3 regions of the Pseudoalteromonas sp. L1 genome follow, and region 1 is predicted to be linked to each of the others. Evidence: predicted binding sites of a transcription regulator. Region 1 holds the regulator's gene; each other region holds the start of a gene.
What was found. The regulator sigma-54, encoded in region 1, starts transcription at its own class of promoters, with help from an activator protein. The targets are predictions, from matches to a motif close to GTTGGCACGNNNNTNGNNT.
Positions count from the first base shown of each region.

Region 1 (6,258 bases):
CTTGAAGTTGAAGCGCAAGCATTAAGAGAAATTGAACAGTATATCAATGCTGATTTTGAACATGCCTGCCAATTAATGTTTCATTGCACAGGGCGTATTATCGTCATAGGTATGGGTAAATCAGGCCATATTGGCAATAAAATAGCCGCAACATTAGCAAGTACTGGCACCCCTGCATTTTTTGTTCATCCGGGTGAAGCGAGTCATGGTGACTTAGGTATGATCACACGTGAAGATGTTGTGATGTGCATTTCAAATTCAGGTGAAACCAGTGAAGTGCTTGGTATTATCCCTGTTATTAAACGTATTGGCGCAAAAATGATATCTCTAACAGGTAACCCTAACTCAACTATGGGGAAGCTATCGGATGTCCATGTGTGCATCAAAGTTAGCCAAGAAGCGTGTCCATTGGGCCTCGCCCCTACTGCCAGCACCACTGCGACATTAGTTATGGGCGATGCGATAGCCGTTGCCCTACTCGAAGCGCGCGGTTTTACTGCCGATGACTTTGCTTTATCTCACCCTGGGGGGAGCCTAGGTAAGCGCTTATTACTGAGCCTTGAAGACGTCATGCATACCGGCAGTGCCACGCCTATCGTTACCGAATCCCAAAGTGTTAAAGATGCACTAATAGAAATGTCAGCCAAAGGCCTCGGTATGACAGCCATTGTCGATGAAAATAAAAAGCTTGCAGGTCTGTTTACTGACGGTGATTTACGCCGTATTTTAGAGCAACGCGTCGATATTCATAACACATCGATTAGCCAAGTAATGACACGCTCATGCACCACCGCACATGCAGATATGCTCGCTGCGGAAGCATTGAATATTATGGAGCGAAAACGCATTAACGGTTTAATAATAATAGATGAAAGTAATACACCGATTGGCGCACTTAATATGCAAGACCTTTTAAAAGCAGGGGTACTTTAAACATGACGTTTGCCGAGCTTTATCAGCCATTAAGCACAGATGTAAGCCAACGTGCTCAGAAAATAAAACTACTCATTTGCGATATTGATGGCGTTTTCTCTGATGGCCGTATTTACTTAGGAAATAACGGTGAAGAACTCAAAGCGTTTAATACCAAAGATGGCTTTGGTATCAAAGCATTAATAAATAGTGGCTTTGAGGTTGCGGTTATTACAGGGCGACATTCACAAATAGTTCAGCAACGCATGACTAGCCTAACAGTACAACACATCTATCAAGGTCAAGAAAACAAGCTTATTGCGTATCAAGAATTAAAAGACAAACTGGCTTTGACCGATGAGCAAATAGCTTATATCGGTGATGATGGCCCTGATTTACCCGTCATGGAAAAGGTAGGCTTTGCCGTTGCTGTAAACGATGCTCACCCACTTATAAAAAGACTCGCTCATTACACTACCATGTTACCCGGAGGGTTTGGTGCTGTGCGAGAGCTGACTGATTTATTAATGCTGGAAAACGCGAAAGCGTTAACAACTGATGGAACCAGCGCATGAATATAGCCCGTATTTTACTGAGTATTGTTTTTGTTTGTTGCATGATCTGGTTATGGTATCCGTACTTTAGCCAACCAACAGGCGCAATAAACAGTGAAGACGAGATAATCGCAACACCGGATTACACCGCCATTGCGCTAAAGCAAACTGCGTATGATGAGCAAGGTAACATCAGCCATAAAGTCGCTGCGGCTAAAATGGAGCTATACCAGCAATTAGGATTTACTTTTTTTGAACAGCCTATTTTTACCATTTATGGGGATCAACAGGTTTGGCAGGTAAAAGCAAAAGAGGCTACCTTGTACGAAAACGATCAACTCATTTTTGAAGGTGACGTTGTTGCAAAAAACCTAACTCATAATGGCATGATTGAAGATATCAACGCAGAAAATATCAATGTCGATATTGAAAAAATGACCATGTACTCAAAACAACCTGTTACATTAACAGGCCCAAACTTAAAGATTACCGGTAAAGGTTTAAAAGCCGATTTAAAAGCCGAAATCGTCGAGTTAACTAACCATACACGAACCATATACTATGACCAATAAACTTAAAAAATTACTTCTAATCCCAAGCTTATTGATTGCGTTTTCAAGCGCTGCTGCAGACCAAGCGGGTACTCCTATCAGCATTAGCTCAGATCGCCAAGTAGGTCAGTTAAAAAATGGTGTAGGGATTTTTGAAGAAAATGTAGAAATAACCCATGGTAATCGTCGTATTACCGCAGATCGCCTAGAAGCACATGCAGGTGAAGTTGATGGTACTGTTTCACTTATCATTGCCACAGGTAAGCCAGCCTACTTTGAAGAAAAACAAGAAGATGGCACGGTTATGAGCGCCAGCGCAGACGAAGTTCGTTACGATGTAGCAAAGCGTTTACTCACATTAGTTGGCGATGCGCAAGTGACACAAGCAGGGCAAAAAGTCAGCGCAAAAAGTATAACTTATGACATGGAACAACAGCTAATTAGTGCTGAAAAAGACGAAAACTCAACGGATCGTGTGCATACAATCTTAGTGCCTGTTGATAATAAAAAAGATGATAAAGGCCAGCCATGAGTACATTAAAAGCAGAGCTGCTAGCAAAGAGCTATAAAGGCCGCCAAGTTGTCAAAAATGTGGGACTAGAAGTCGAAGCAGGCAGTATTGTCGGCTTACTAGGTCCTAATGGTGCAGGTAAAACCACCACCTTTTATATGATTGTTGGGCTAGTGCCAAGCGACAAAGGTAAAATTAGCATTGATGACAACGACATCACTTTATTACCCATGCATAATCGTGCTCGATTAGGTATTGGCTATTTACCTCAAGAATCATCCATTTTTAGAAAGTTGACAGTCTACCAAAACCTGATGGCGATTCTTGAAACACGCAAAGATCTTAAAAAACAGCAACGAGAAGAAACACTCAATAACCTGCTTGATGAATTTAGTATTCAGCACATCCGAGATAGCCAAGGTATGGCGCTATCAGGAGGCGAGCGTCGCCGTGTTGAAATCGCGCGAGCATTAGCCGCAGATCCAAAATTTATTCTGCTAGATGAGCCTTTTGCTGGTGTTGATCCAATTTCAGTGTTAGATATAAAGAAAATTATAGAGCATTTGAAAAACCGTGGTATCGGTGTACTAATAACTGACCATAATGTTCGAGAAACCCTTGATGTTTGTGAAAAAGCCTACATTGTTTCTCATGGGGAGCTAATTGCATCAGGCACGCCTGAGCACGTATTAGCAGACCAAACGGTACGCGATGTCTATCTAGGCGAGCAATTCAGGTTGTAACCAATACACCACCGACTAGAGCATCTGCTAGACTTACAATAATGACAACATATTGATATTGACTCAAAGTAGTATCAATAAATGATTTAAAAGGATTGTTAGGGATACATGAGGCAATCATTACAGCTGCGCATGGGCCAGCAACTTACAATGACTCCACAACTGCAACAAGCCATTCGCTTATTGCAGCTTAGTACATTGGATCTCCAGCAAGAAATACAAGAAGCGCTTGATAGTAATCCTCTGCTTGAAGTGGAAGAAGCGGATTATAATGAAGAAGCGATCGGTAAAAACGAACAAAAATCTGACTCTGATGATTCACAAGTCGCAGCTACAGCAGAAGAAGCACCAAGTGAATACGAGCAAGAAAGCAGTGATGCACTCAATAAAGATACCGTCAGTGACGACCTAGCAATGGATGTCACGTGGGATGAGTACATGAGTGCAGCCCCTTCAACCTCGTCAGGGCCAATGCCAGAAGATGAGTCTATTTACCAAGGTGCGTCAACCGAAACTCTCCATGAATACCTGATGTGGCAACTACAGTTGACTCCATTTAGTCCGACCGACGAAGCAATTGCTGTTGCTATAGTCGAAGCTATCGATGACTCAGGTATTTTAACTGTGAGTTGTGAGGATATTGTTGAAAGCTTTAATCAAAATGATGATGAAGAAGAAATAGAACTTGATGAAGTCGAAGCGGTCTTAAAAAGAATACAGTTATTTGATCCTGTCGGCATTGGTGCTCGCAGCTTACAAGAGTGCCTATGTATACAACTTCGTCAATTCGATGCAGATACACCTTATTTGGCTGAAACTAAAATGGTTTTATCTGAGCACATCGAATTATTAGCAAGTCGCGACTATCGTACTTTGATGAAAAAGACTAAGCTTAAAGAAAACGAGCTTAAAGAAGTGATGACGCTTATCCATAGCTTGAACCCTAAGCCTGCAGATAGCATCGTACGTGAAGAGTCTGAATACGTCATACCTGATGTATCGGTAAAAAAAGTAAAAGGTCGTTGGGTGGTTGAGCTAAACCCTGACTGTATGCCAAAGATCAGAGTAAACAGCCAGTATGCGGCTATGTCACGCTCTGTAAAATCAAGCAGTGACAGCCAGTTTATTCGCTCTCATCTGCAAGAAGCTAAGTGGTTTATTAAAAGCTTAGAGAGCCGGAATGATACTTTATTAAAAGTAACGAACTGTATTGTTCAACAACAACAAGCTTTCTTTGAACACGGCCCAGAAGCGATGAAGCCGATGGTGCTAAATGATGTCGCTGAAATGGTCGAAATGCATGAATCGACGATTTCACGGGTAACAACGCAAAAATATATGCATACCCCAAGGGGTATTTTTGAGTTGAAATATTTCTTCTCAAGCCACGTCAGCACAGAAAATGGTGGCGAGTGTTCATCAACGGCAATACGCGCTTTAATCAAAAAGCTTATTGCCGCAGAAAACTCAGCGAAGCCATTGAGTGACAGTAAGATTGCAGATATATTGGCTGAGCAAGGAATTAAAGTAGCTAGACGTACAATTGCAAAATACCGAGAGTCTCTAGCAATACCGCCGTCTAATCAGCGTAAAAGCTTGATTTAGACGTTTTACATAGAAGGAAAATGCTTATGCAACTAAACCTAACTGGTCGTCATGTAGAAATCACAGATTCATTAAAAGACTATGTAAACACCAAGTTTGCGAAACTAGAAAGGCATTTTGATCATATTAATAATGTTCATGTCATTCTAGATGTAGAAAAATTAAGTCAAAAAGCAGAAGCAACTTTACATGTAAACGGAGGCGAACTGTTTGCCTCTACAGAGCATCAAGATATGTACGCGGCCATCGACTCGCTAATTGATAAGCTTGATCGCCAAGTTATTAAACACAAAGAGAAATTAGCTCGACACTAAATTATGAAACTTAGTTCACTTACTAGCCAGGACTGCAGCAAAGCTGCGGTCCTTTTTAATAGCAAAAAAAGAATTCTCGAATTTATCAGCGAACTCGCTCATGAGCAGCTTCCTCATCTATCGCAGCAAGATATTCTTAATGCTTTACTCAATCGAGAAAAGTTGGGGAGTACAGGAATTGGTAGAGGCATTGCTATTCCGCATGGCCGTATGTCGGGTGCTGATAAACCACATGCGTTTATTATAGTGAGCGAATCGCCAATTAACTTTGATGCAATTGACAACCGCCCTGTTGATATTTTTGTTGCACTCATCGTACCTGATGGAGACTGCCAACTTCATTTAAAGACCTTATCAACAATTGCTGATAGACTAAAAGATAAAGAATTTTGTAAACAGTTACGCAGCGCAAAAACCGATCAGGAACTGTTTCAAGTTATTGCATCAGAGGCATAAATGGAATTAATTATTATCAGTGGCCGTTCTGGCTCAGGTAAATCAGTCGCTTTACGAGTCCTTGAGGACCTTGGTTATTATTGCGTTGATAATATTCCTGTAAACCTATTACCTTCGCTAGTGCGTAGTGTCTCTGATAATTACGACAAAATAGCGGTCAGTATCGATGTGCGTAACCTGCCAAAAGAGCAACAAGAATTTAATGATATTCTTGAATACTTGCCAGGTTTCGCCAATCCAACATTATTTTACCTTGATAGTGATGATCAAACACTCATTAAACGTTTCTCTGAGACAAGACGTTTACACCCGCTTTCTTTAGATTCTTTACCGCTCGATTTAGCAATTAAGCAAGAAAAAATACTGCTTGATGTCCTAATTACCCGCGCTGATTTTATGATCGACACAACGGATTTAAGTGTACATCAGCTAGCAGAGTCAATTCGTGAGAAGATTCTTGGTAAAAAAGATAAAAAGCTCATTATTACCTTTATGTCATTTGGCTTTAAGCATGGTATCCCGAAAGAAGCTGACTATGTATTTGATGCACGCTTTTTACCAAACCCGCACTGGGAGCCAGATCTTAAGCCACTTACGGGGCTCGACCAACCA
Region 1 is NZ_JAKKCT010000005.1:281,735-287,992, forward strand. It holds gene L3V38_RS16395 (KpsF/GutQ family sugar-phosphate isomerase) at 1-933, shown strand, start outside; gene kdsC (3-deoxy-manno-octulosonate-8-phosphatase KdsC) at 936-1,487, shown strand; gene lptC (LPS export ABC transporter periplasmic protein LptC) at 1,484-2,038, shown strand; gene lptA (lipopolysaccharide transport periplasmic protein LptA) at 2,028-2,549, shown strand; gene lptB (LPS export ABC transporter ATP-binding protein) at 2,546-3,271, shown strand; gene L3V38_RS16420 (RNA polymerase factor sigma-54) at 3,380-4,876, shown strand; gene hpf (ribosome hibernation promoting factor) at 4,903-5,190, shown strand; gene ptsN (PTS IIA-like nitrogen regulatory protein PtsN) at 5,194-5,646, shown strand; gene rapZ (RNase adapter RapZ) at 5,647-6,258, shown strand, end outside.

Region 2 (6,258 bases), on a different contig from region 1:
CTTAACATATACAGAAAACTAAAAATATAACCTATACAGTTTGGTGTCCGATGTCACAAGTAATCAGTCGCAGTAATAGTGAGTTTTTATATCAACAGGTGATTCAGCTAATAAGAGATCTTTGCTCTCAAGGGTCGTTATTGCCTGGAGAGAAGTTACCGTCGCTAAGAAAAATGGCTGATAAGTTAAACGTAAGTATCCCAACAGTGAAACAAGCTTATCAACTTTTAGAAGGGCAAGGGTTGATAGAAGCCAGAGAAAAGTCAGGATACTTTTTAAAGTCGTCTCAATTAAATCAATCGCGGCCGAAACGAGTGAAGCTAAGTCGCGAACCAATGATGGTGAATAAGCAAGGCTTGATTGAGCAAGTTTATAGTGCCATACATAAAGCCAATGTTGTGCCATTCGGTATTGCAAACCCTATTGCAGCAGCACCGACAGATAAAGCGCTAGCACGAACAATGCGACGTGTAATGACACTGGCTGGTGCATCGGCAATCAACTACGGCCCAATGGATGGTTTTGCACCATTGAAAAAGCAATTGATCCACCGCTATTTAGATTTTGGCATTGGTGTTGATAGTGATGAATTGGTGATCACTAATGGCGCACAAGAGGCATTGGCAATAGCACTTAAATGTGTCGCTAAACCTGGCGATATCATCGCCATCGAATCGCCTTGTTATTTTGGCATTATTGAATTAATTGAAAGCTTAGGCTTAAAGGCGCTGGAAATCCCTCTGTGTCCTGATGAAGGAATTTGGCTAGATGATTTGGCTCAAGCCCTCGATGAGCATGATATCAAAGCGTGTGTTTTTTCAACGTCGTTAAATAACCCCGTTGGTAGTTTTATGCCAGAGACTAAACGCGAGCAGTTAGTGACTCTTTTAGAAGAGCGTAACGTTGTGCTCATAGAAGACGATGTTTATGGCGATCTACATTTTACTGCTAAACGTGCTACGCCAGCGCAAGCTTATTCAAAAAAAGGCTTAGTGATCACCTGTGCGTCGTTTTCAAAAACAGCTGCACCAAGCTATCGTATTGGTTGGATCATTGCGGGCAAGTTTGCAGAGCAAGCAAGGCGTTATAAACGTGCTCTGAGTTGCTCCGCGCCACTTATTAATCAATGGACTTTGTATGAGTTTATCGCCAGTGGTGAGTACGATCGTAATCTGCGTTTGTTGAGGCAGCGCTTGAGTACAAATAAAGAACGTATGATTTGGTGCTTACAGCAATATATGCCAAGTTGTGCGCGCATTAGTAATCCGCAAGGTGGCTGTGTGATTTGGATTGATCTTGGGGGGCAGTATGATGCGGTAAAGTTATTCCATTTAGCGTTAGAGGCGGGGATTAGCATTACTCCAGGGTTAATATTTTCAGCGGGTAAAAAATACCGCAGCTGTTTTCGCTTAAGCTATGGTTTACCTTGGTCTGAGCATTTAGAACAAGCAATTAAAACCTTGTCGCAGCTCACAGTATTAGCCAAAAAATAAAAAGCGCAGAGCAAGCTCTGCGCAAAACCAAGTGCGTTGGTTCAGGGATATCTTACTCAGCATGCTGTTTAAATGTGAACAGCTGGTATTCTTTTAATTCAGGTACTAAAGCGACTAGCTCTTGCTCTTTATGGGCAATATCTGCAAAACTGCCACAGAGTGCATCGGCACGCTCTTCTAGTTGTGCGGCTTGGGTTTCTACGCGCGCTTCGATTTGTTCACCCATGTTTTCCATGCGCTTTTCAAAAGCATCCATATCACCACCTGAGCCGATTAATTCAGAGCCAAGAGCAACTAAAATACTGCCCATTGATTGCATCATGGCTGACTCAACCGCTGATTCGATTTGCTCATCAAACTGATTCTCAAAGTTTTGGCCAAACTTTTCGAAATTTTGCTGACCCATAGTGAATGCACCTTGTTGATAGAAAGCGTTCTGCACTTCTACGCTAATGTCATCCATTAATTCAGATATGTCGTTTAGGCCGTCAATATTAAAAGCATTGGCAACTTCTTCGATTGCTACACCTGCGATTTTTACCCCATCAAGCGCGATGTTTGCCACCTCAGGGAGTTGGCTGCGTAAGCTGTCGGAATAAGCGGCAATAGCCTCTTGCTGCGAAGAATTGAGGGATACGCTTTGACCATCAATATATAGATTATTTTGGTTGATGATTTTCATAGTACGATTATCGGCTGTGTAAACTTCTAGCTCGCTTGGCGTAATACGAACATCATTTTTAAATTCAACATCACATTGCTCACCACTGAATGAAATATTTGTATCATTATCGTTATGAGCCATAGCACTTGTGGCGATAAATAAAGAACTTGCTAACAATAACTTTTTCATTTTTTTCTTTCCTGTTTGAAATGACAAAATTTAGTAATCAAATAGAGTGCCAAGCTTTTAAAGTTATTTAATATCAAAAGCTTGCTTGTTTTTATTCATTTGTGGATAAGAAATAAAAATTAATTTTTAACCATTTTTTGGTCAAATTAACCAAAAAATCCATATACATAAATGAGTTTTATCGAAACGATAAAAAACTCTCACTTTTCAGAAATCGAATTTAGCGCTATTTATTCACAATATTGACATATCACCTATTTAGCATGGGGGTATGGCTTTATTTTGGTAGTTTTTAGGTACTAAATTACTACTGAGCTTTTTAAACTTTGCCAATTCATGGAATAAATTTAAAACCGTTGAATTGGTCTCAAACACTTTATGGAGTGGGTTGTGGGTAAGACATTTAGTTATGACGCGCTAGATGACGATTTTGTTGAAGACGAGTACGAAATGGTCGGGCGTAATCAACACGACAAGAAAAAGCAACGCGTTAAGAAGAAGTTGGAAGACTATCTTGAACAAAAACGCTTGCGAAGAAACTTAGGTGAAGATGATTTTGATGATTATTTGAACGACTAAGTATAAATTTAGATAAAGAGGCGCAGCGCCTCTTTATTGCTTTTTGACGTACGCTTTATTTATGTAATGCTGCTACAATGGTTGATTCTATTTGCTCTGGTTTTGTTAGTGGTGCAAAGCGTTTAATGGCTTTACCATCTTTGCCAATTAAAAACTTGGTAAAGTTCCATTTTATTTTGCGGGTGATAAAGCCTGGTAATTCGGACTTTAGATGTCGAAAAACGGGGTGTGCGTGTTCGCCGTTTACATCAACTTTGCTCATCATTAAAAAGCTGACACCATAGTTGATTAGACAGCCCTCTTTTATTTCTTTAGCGTCACCGGGTTCTTGCTTACCAAATTGATTACAGGGAAAACCTATAATTACTAAGCCCTTATCATGGTATTTTTCATGTAGCTTTTGGAGTCCTTCATACTGTGGCGTAAAACCGCATTCACTGGCTGTGTTTACCACGAGCACAACCTTATTTTCAAAGTCGGAAAAGTCGATAGTTTGGCCTTGAAGGCTAGTAGCAGAAAGTTGGTAAAATTCGCTCATAATGATAACTTTTTATTATTGTTACACTGATTCTAACTTGCTTGAGATTTTTCTAAAAGCGTAAATTTTAATCAGTGAATGCATCGGTTAAATGTTCTATCAGCAAACGTACGCGAAACGGTAATAGATCTTTGCGAGGGTATACTAACCAAGATGCATTATCGCTGACTTGAAACTCATCAAGTACACTCACTAATTGGCCATTATTTAAATAAGGTTCAACAATATCCAGAGCAAGGTGTGCAATACCAACACCCGCAACAGCAGCATTTAAAATAGCTTGTGGATGGTTGCTACGCCAATTACCATCAATGCGAACCTCTTTAACTTGATTATCAATATTAAATCGCCAGCGTTTTCGCATGGTAATTAGACAGTTATGCTCAGTGAGATCAAAAGGCGTATTAAGAGTTGGGTGATTAGCTAAATACTCTGGGCTTGCTACGAGTGTCATTACGCGTTTACAGAGTGGTCGTGCAATTAAATTTGAGTCTTGCATTCTGCCAAAGCGAATAGCTAAGTCAAAACCTTCTTCAACTAAGTTAACGTTACGACTATTAAAGTCGAGGTCGACTTCAACCTCAGGGTAGCGTTTGACAAACTCTGCGACTTTGGGAGCGACTTGGTTTGCTACAAATTCGCCAGCACCTGTAATACGTATTAGGCCTTTTGGTTGGCGTTGTTCGCCCTGTAATTGATTGTTTGCATCAATCAATTCTTGGCGTATCGCTTTTAATTTAACGGCGTATTCACGCCCTGCATCAGTGAGGCTAATTTTTCGTGTGGTGCGTTGAAATAATACGGAACCTAAACGGTTCTCCAGCTGTTGTACTTGCCGACTTATGTGTGAGGTGGATACTTCCATAGCCTTGGCTGCATGCGTAAAGCTACCATGCTCAACGACATATAAGAACTCTTCTAAGCCTTGCCACATTTTCGACCCTTAGGATGCTGCATTTAATTACGACTAGTTTATGATGATTATTGTTGCATGTCTGCAAAAGTGATTATTTATTTCCATCCTTTATCCCTATATAAAAATAACTACAATAGCCGGGTCACTGATTAATACTCACAAATATGAGAGAGTAAGCATGTTAAATTTTAGCTTTGAGAATCCAACCAAAATTCATTTTGGTGAACAACAAATTAAAGAAATTCAAAATGAGATCCCAAAAAATGCCAAGGTACTGGTTACTTATGGCGGCGGCAGCATTAAGAAAAATGGTGTGTATGATCAAGTTAAAACCGCATTAAGCGAGCATACTTGGTTTGAGTTTGCTGGTATTGAACCAAACCCTAGCTACCAAACGTGCATGAAAGCAGTCGAACTAGTTAAAGAGCAGCAAATTGACTACATCCTCGCGGTTGGTGGTGGTTCTGTAGTTGATGGTAGCAAGTTCATCGCAGCTGCAGCTGAGTTTGCTGGCGAACCATGGGATATTTTAGCAAAAGGCGCTGAAGTAAAGTCAGCAGTCGCATTGGGTGTTGTTTTAACCTTACCTGCAACAGGGTCTGAATCGAACACCTTCAGCGTGGTATCAAACTTAGAGACACAAGATAAACTGCCGTTTGCTAGTGAGTTTGTGCGTCCTCGTTTTGCTGTGCTAGACCCTGCTGTGACATTCTCATTACCTGAGCGTCAGGTAACGAATGGTATTGTTGATGCGTTTGTGCATACGATGGAACAGTACCTAACTTATGATGTGGGTGCCAAATTACAAGATCGCTTTGCTGAAGGGATTTTAATGACGCTTATCGAAGAAGGTCCTAAAGCATTCTCTGAACCCGATAACTATCAAGTGCGTGCTAATATTATGTGGTCAGCGACTATGGCACTCAATGGTCTAATTGGTGCTGGCGTTCCGCAAGACTGGGCAACTCACATGATTGGTCATGAAATGACTGCTGTGTATGGCTTGGATCACGCTCAAACATTAGCGATTGTATTACCACGTATGATGGCAGAGCAAAAAGACACTAAGCGTGGCAAGTTATTGCAATATGCTGAGCGAGTATTAGGCCTTGATATTAGCGATGAAGATACGGCAATTGATAACGCGATAGCTGCAACAGAAGCATTTTTCCACAGTGTTAAAATGCCAACTCGCTTAAGCGATTACGAGTTGGATGACAGTGTTGCCGATAAACTTGTGGCTCAGCTTGAGCGTCATGGTATGACGGCTCTTGGTGAGCGCGAGCAAGTTACGCTTGAGAAAAGTCGCGCGATTTTACTTGCAAGTGTCTAACTTAAGATTATAAATAATCCCATCCCTGCCAGTGTTGTGTAGTAAATATTGTGTGTTTTATAAGCCACAATAACGGATACGATTGCAGCACTTAGGTAGGGATTTTGCCAATCTAGATTTATCCCTTCGTCATTAATAAACACAATGGGTACCCAAATTGCGGTAAGTACTGCAGGGGCACTAAAACTTAAAAATTGCTGCATTTTCGGACCGACTTTAAACGGTAGCGCACGGTGTAAAAATAAGTAACGGGTGAAGAAGGTGATACACGCCATCAATAAAATAGTTGTCATCATTGTACGTGCTCCTCTTTTGCTCGCCAGCGACTAATTACATAACCCACCGTCATAGCTATAAGGGCCGCTGTGACTAGCCACAGTTGAAAGCCTTGGCTTTTCAATAGCGTTGCAACTGCACCTGCGGTGATCACGGTCGCCAAGGTAGCAAGGTTCTTTACGCCAGGAATAACTAAAGCAATAAAAGTGGCTGCAATGGCAAAATCAAGGCCAAGATTTGTTAAATCGGGGAGCAAGCTTCCCGCGACTA
Region 2 is NZ_JAKKCT010000009.1:20,019-26,276, forward strand. It holds gene L3V38_RS19150 (PLP-dependent aminotransferase family protein) at 51-1,493, shown strand; gene L3V38_RS19155 (YggN family protein) at 1,546-2,346, opposite strand; gene L3V38_RS19160 (hypothetical protein) at 2,737-2,925, shown strand; gene L3V38_RS19165 (glutathione peroxidase) at 2,981-3,463, opposite strand; gene L3V38_RS19170 (LysR family transcriptional regulator) at 3,531-4,397, opposite strand; gene L3V38_RS19175 (iron-containing alcohol dehydrogenase) at 4,558-5,712, shown strand; gene L3V38_RS19180 (AzlD domain-containing protein) at 5,709-6,008, opposite strand; gene L3V38_RS19185 (AzlC family ABC transporter permease) at 6,005-6,258, opposite strand, start outside.
Region 2: the regulator sigma-54 is predicted to act here: its motif matches at 2,382-2,400, upstream of L3V38_RS19155 (YggN family protein).

Region 3 (6,258 bases), on a different contig from region 1:
TTGCTGATGCACAGTGGAGCCGAGTAGAAAGTCGTGATGCAACTAAATCTTACAACAAGATGAGCGTTGCAGATGCCAACAAACTTACTGGTGACTTTGATTTTGCTGCTTACCTTGATGCGTCAGGCATCAAGACTGAAGATGTCATTGTTCGCCAACCTAGTTACCTAGAAAAATTTGCAGGTATCTATAGCGATACAGACTTAGCAACTTGGCAGAACTATCTTAAGTTCCACTTTGTTAGTAATTATTCTGCGTTATTAGATAAAGAGCTCGTTGATCTTAACTTTAATTTCTACAGCACAACACTTCGTGGTGTGACAGAGCAATCACCACTTTGGAAAAAAGCCGTTGATGCATCAAACGGTGTGTTAGGTGAAATGCTGGGTAAAGTGTACGTTAAAGACAACTTCCCACCTGAAGCGAAAGCACGCATGGAAGAGTTGGTTGATAACGTAATCAAAGGTTACGCCGTTGCGATTGAAAACCTTGAATGGATGAGCCCAGAAACAAAAATTGCTGCTAAAGCAAAACTTGATAAGTTCACACCAAAAATCGGTTACCCAGATAAGTGGAGAGACTACTCAGCACTTGAAATGAAAGGTGATGACTTAGTGGGTAACTACATTCGCCATAGCGAGTGGGAATTTGCAGATATGACTGCAAAACTAGGTAAGCCTGTTGATCGTTCTGAGTGGCACATGACACCGCAAACAGTAAACGCTTACTACAACCCTGTGAACAATGAAATTGTATTCCCTGCGGCTATTTTACAACCACCATTCTTTAACTTAGAAGCAGATGATGCTGTTAACTATGGTGCAATTGGTGCGGTAATTGGTCACGAGCTAGGTCATGGTTTTGATGACCAAGGTGCGAAGTACGATGGTGACGGTAACTTACGTAACTGGTGGAGCGAATCAGACCTTGAACAGTTTGAAGAGCGCACCGGCCAGTTAGTTGCTCAGTACAATGAATATAAGCCATTTGAAGATGCTAGCGTAAATGGTGAGCTTACACTTGGTGAAAACATTGGTGACTTAGGCGGTCTAACAGTTGCCTATACTGCTTATCAATTATCACTGGGTGATGAAAAAGCGCCTATCATTGATGGTTACACAGGTGATCAGCGTTTCTTTATGGGATGGTCACAAATTTGGCGTCGTAAATACCGTGACGAAGAGTTACGTAACCGCCTAATGACAGATCCACATTCACCAAGCCATTACCGTGTAATCGGTATTCTTTCAAACATGCCAGAGTTCTATCAGGCGTTTGATGTAAAAGAAGGCGACAAGATGTATATCAAACCAGAAGATCGCGTAAAAATCTGGTAATTGATTATTGATTTAAAAAAGCTCTGAGTGAACGCTCAGAGCCTTTTTTGTATATGTTTTATTTTTCAGGAAGCATTTCAACGCAGGAATGGCTGTAAAAATCCGTACCATTTACATCAAGCGGCTTTCAGTTTATTAAAATAATTTAAACCATAATCGCATCTTTCAGATACTGGAATAATTCTTTGTAACTCTTAGCTGGTTTTTCTGCTTTTACTTCTTTGGCAGCGCCGCGCACTAACTGGCGCATTTTTTGGCGCTCAAGTGCTGGATATTGCTCAATAGTTGGATTAATTAAGTCGTCACCTTGCTTGATTAAATCATCTCGAAGCTTTTCGATTTTATTCATTAATACATCAGCTTGGTTATTTTTGTTCAGCATGATGTCGATCATGGCCTGAATTTCGTCCACGTTTTCTGTGGTACGTAATACTTTTGCGATGTAGTTTAAGTTACGGCGGTAAGCATCACTTTTATCACTGACCTTATCAGAAACAACTAACGCTTCTTTTAAATCGTGATTGAGCGGTAAACGATCACGTTGCTTTTTCGGCATTTTTGCGATTTCAGCACCCAGACCATGATATTGCATGGCTTCACGTTTTAATTCGCTTTTTGATACGTAAATAATTTCTTCTTCGATAAGTGGCTTTTTCTTCTTCGCCATAAGGATGCTCATTCAGTAAACTTAACTATTCGCTATTATACGTCATTTAGTTAATGATTAATATTAGCTGATGCACGTCTCGCAGTGTGTTAGCATTCGTTACACTATAAAAAATAGCAGAACCTAGGACACACAAGATGAAAGATCCTATTTATCAACACATTTCTGAAGTTAAAGACGCGGTCAGCGAAGTACTCGAACATGCAAAAAAGCTCGGTGCAACAGCAGCAGAAGCGGCGATGTCGAGCACGTCAGGTTTGTCTGTCAGTACACGCATGGGCGAAGTTGAAACAATAGAGTTTAACCAAGACGGTGGCTTAGGTATCAGTGTTTATGTGGGTAATAACAAAGGCTCTGCTTCAACGGCCGACTTAAACCCTAAAACATTACGTACAGTGGTCGAAAAAGCCATTGATATCGCAAAATTTACTTCTGACGATCCATACAATGGAATCGCTGATAAAGAGCTACTTGAGTTTGCGCCGCTCGATTTAGATTTATACCACCCGTGGGAGGTAAGCCCAGAGCAAGGTATTGAACTTTGTCATCAAGCAGAACAGGCGGCACTAAACGCCGATGAGCGTATTGTAAATTCAGACGGTGCAAGTTTTTCTTCTCACCAAGGTTTACGTGTTTATGGTAACAGCCATGGCATGATTGCAGGTTACCCGCGTACGCGTCATAGCATTAGCACTATGGTGATTGGTAAAGAAGGCGAGCAAATGCAGCGCGATTCTGCCTATACCGTAGCGCGCCATAAAGATGATTTAAATGACGCTGCAAAAGTGGGTCTAGAAGCAGCAACAGAAACCTTGGCTAAACTTAATAGCCAAAAGCTCGGTACCATGAAAGTGCCTGTTATTTTTAGAGCGGATATTGCCAATTCATTATTCGGCCATTTAGTGTCGGCGATTGGCGGTGGTGCGCTTTATCGTAAATCGAGTTTCTTGCTTGATAGTTTAGGAACTAAAGTATTTAGCAATTGTGTGAATATCTCTGAGCGCCCGCATTTATTAAAAGGTTTAGCATCTTCGCCGTTTGATGTTGAAGGTTTAAAAACCGTCGATCGTGAAATTATTCAAGGCGGTGAGCTGCAAACTTACCTGTTAGCAAGCTATGCAGCGCGTAAACTATCGATGGCACCAACGGGTCATGCTGGTGGTATTCATAACTGGCTAGTTGAACAAACCCATGCCGATTTGAAAGCGCTATTAAAAACCATGGGCACAGGCTTATTGGTAACTGAACTTATGGGTCAAGGTGTGAACACGGTGACTGGTGATTACTCACGTGGCGCAGCGGGTTTCTGGGTTGAGAATGGTGAAATCCAATATCCTGTAAGTGAAATCACAATTGCTGGTAACTTAAAAGATATGTTTAAAGCGGTCGTTGGCTTAGGTGGTGACATTGAGCGTCGTGGCGGTATTCAAACAGGCTCTGTATTAATTGAACAAATGCAGGTTGCGGGTAGTTAATTCATCAATAACTAATCATTTTTTAAGAGCCTCACTTTAGTGGGGCTTTTTTATTTGAAAAAACGCTTTACCTAAACTTAACTTGAGGTTTTATCTTGATGGCAGTTTAAAAATAAAAAGGAAAACTACCATGTATTTAGAACACGTAAACCTTGTTGTTAGTAATGTTGATGCCATGCTGCACTTTTATAAAGTCGCATTCCCGCACTGGCGTGTGCGTAGTCAAGGTGACAGCACATGGTCTGGAAAACCACGCAAATGGCTGCACTTTGGTGATGATTACCAATACCTTGCATTAAGTGATAACGGTGAAGATGAAAATCGTGATTTAGCGGGTCATCAAGTTGGCCTTGCCCATTTTGCTTATGTAACAAACGACATTAATGCCGTCATTGAACGTCTTGTTTCAGCCGGTTATGAAATTGATAAACACGGCCCAGAAAATCCATACCGTAAAAATGTTTATTTTATCGACCCCGCAGGTTTTGAAGTGGAGTTTGTAGAATATTTCAGTGATATTCCAAGTGAAAGGAATAATGATCTTTGATCTCGCCGTGAAATTCATTTCGCGCGGTAGTTGTAGCAGCAGGTTTACCACGCGTCATTTGTTACCTATTGCGCGATGTAAAATCGCGCCTACAAAGGTGGTTTCGGTTTGATAAAAGCGTGAAATTTATTTCGTGTGGTGGTTGTAGGTGCAGGTTTACCCTGCGTCATTTGTTCCTATTGCGCGATGTAAAATCGCGCCTACAATATCTCGCAACTTTTACTGCACCTTGTTCATTTCTTTCCAACTGGCTTTCAGGCTATTGGCAAAGCTGATGAACTTTTCTTTCATGGTACGCTTTACTTTGATCTCTACTGAGCCTAGCCATACGTTACCTTCAATGGTAATGGTTGGGCCCTGACCTTTATTTAGAGCGACTGACTTGTTTTCTACGCTGCCAATAACGCTAAACAGTTTAGATACCACATTGACATGTTCAGGCACGTAGATTTCGTCGTTACCTAAAATACAGTTTACGTAAATAGTGACATGCTGATGCTGGAAAATCGCTTCGCTAAAGTCGAGTTCGATTGAGCCTAAGCAGTTTGTGAGGTGAATTTCTTTTGGCACAAGCCACTGGCCGCTACGCTCATTTGAACCAAGAATACTGCGTAGTTGTAAGTTTTCGTTGTCACTGCTATGGCTGTAGTGAGGTTTAAATTGCGCATGCTTATGCGATTTGTAATCTGTATCAGCTTTTAGCGCTAAGTCAGCAACAAGCTCAACAAGTACTTCATTGCACGTGGCTGCCATTGCTTGATCTAGTCGGCGTTCAAATGCTTCAGCTGAAATAACTGCATGACTGTAGTTATAAATGAGTTGGTCAATGACTTCTTCTCTTACTTGATCGATTGGACGATCTTCGAGTTTAACGGCCATGGTAGTTCCCTGTTGTGATTATAAAGTGATTCTTCTGTTATTCGATATAAAGCAAAGCTTAGGCCAAATTTTATTTATATAAAAATCAAGTTGTTGTGTTTTTTGGCTTATTAGCAACTTCGTTAAATTAACCATAGATTAATGTTATCTGCAATTAATTGGTTATTTTTGCAACATTGTGAACTTATTACCGAGCAGCCTGTAAATTGTTACCGAGGAGAATATGTGTCTTGAATAGATTGAAGTGTAACCTATTGATATTAAGGTGATAAATAGTTGGCATCAAAGTCGCATTAAGTAATGTGTCTTTAATCAAAAGGAGAAAGATTATGAATACATTCAACAAGTCTATGATTGCCGCGTTAGTTATTGGTGCTACTAGCATGTCAGCTCAGGCAAGCAGCTGGGAAAATGAAAGTAAAGACGCTTGGATTGATGGTAAGGCAGAAACTGTTCTTTTAATGAACACAAATCTAAACAACTTTGACATCAACACAGATGTAAAAAATGGCAAGGTTGTACTAACTGGTAAAGTGAATAGTGAGCTTGATAAAGAGTTAGCAGAAGAGCTGGTATTAAGCTTAGATGGCGTAACTGATGTTGAAAACAAGCTTACAGTCGTAAAAGACATGAAAGCTAAGCACGCCAAAAAAGAGAAAGGTGATTCAGCTGAAAGTGATCTAACAGATGCAAAAATCAGCACTGTGATTACAACTCGCTTCCTATTTAATTCTGAAGTAGGTGGTACTGATATCGATGTAGATACTGATAAAGGTGTTGTAACCCTTAAAGGTACCGTTGAATCAGAAGCTGAAAAACAGCTTGCAGTAAGCATTGCAGAAAATGCTGAAGATGTTCGCAAAGTAATCGATGAATTAACGATTGTTGCTGAATAATAAGTAATTAATGAAAGCCCAGCTTTGGCTGGGTTTTTATTTTGTTTTCAAGGAGTGAATCATGGACTTAATTCGCATTATATTGTCAGTTTTAATTCCCCCTTTAGGTGTATTTTTACAGGTAGGTTTAGGTGCACAATTCTGGATTAATATTCTTTTAACCTTATTAGGGTACATTCCAGGCTTGATTCATGCTGTGTATATCATTGCTAAACGATAATTGCACACAAGGATGACTTAGGAGCACAGCATGGAAAAGCTGTAGGAATAACGGATTATAAACCGCAAGGAGTTACATAATGGAAAACGTAGCAAAGCATAATGGAAAGCAAGGAAGTAACAAGGCGTTATGGACAAGCGCACAATGGCAACGCTTTATGGAAAAAGTGAACGGATAATTGCTAAGGAGCGGCAAGTGGTAAGGAACCTAAAATGGATGAAGCTAGCGTAAGGAGGT
Region 3 is NZ_JAKKCT010000004.1:209,649-215,906, reverse strand. It holds gene L3V38_RS13920 (M13-type metalloendopeptidase) at 1-1,337, shown strand, start outside; gene yjgA (ribosome biogenesis factor YjgA) at 1,483-2,004, opposite strand; gene pmbA (metalloprotease PmbA) at 2,142-3,479, shown strand; gene L3V38_RS13905 (VOC family protein) at 3,610-4,026, shown strand; gene L3V38_RS13900 (LiaF domain-containing protein) at 4,246-4,905, opposite strand; gene L3V38_RS13895 (BON domain-containing protein) at 5,235-5,801, shown strand; gene L3V38_RS13890 (YqaE/Pmp3 family membrane protein) at 5,863-6,021, shown strand.
Region 3: the regulator sigma-54 is predicted to act here: its motif matches at 5,181-5,199, upstream of L3V38_RS13895 (BON domain-containing protein).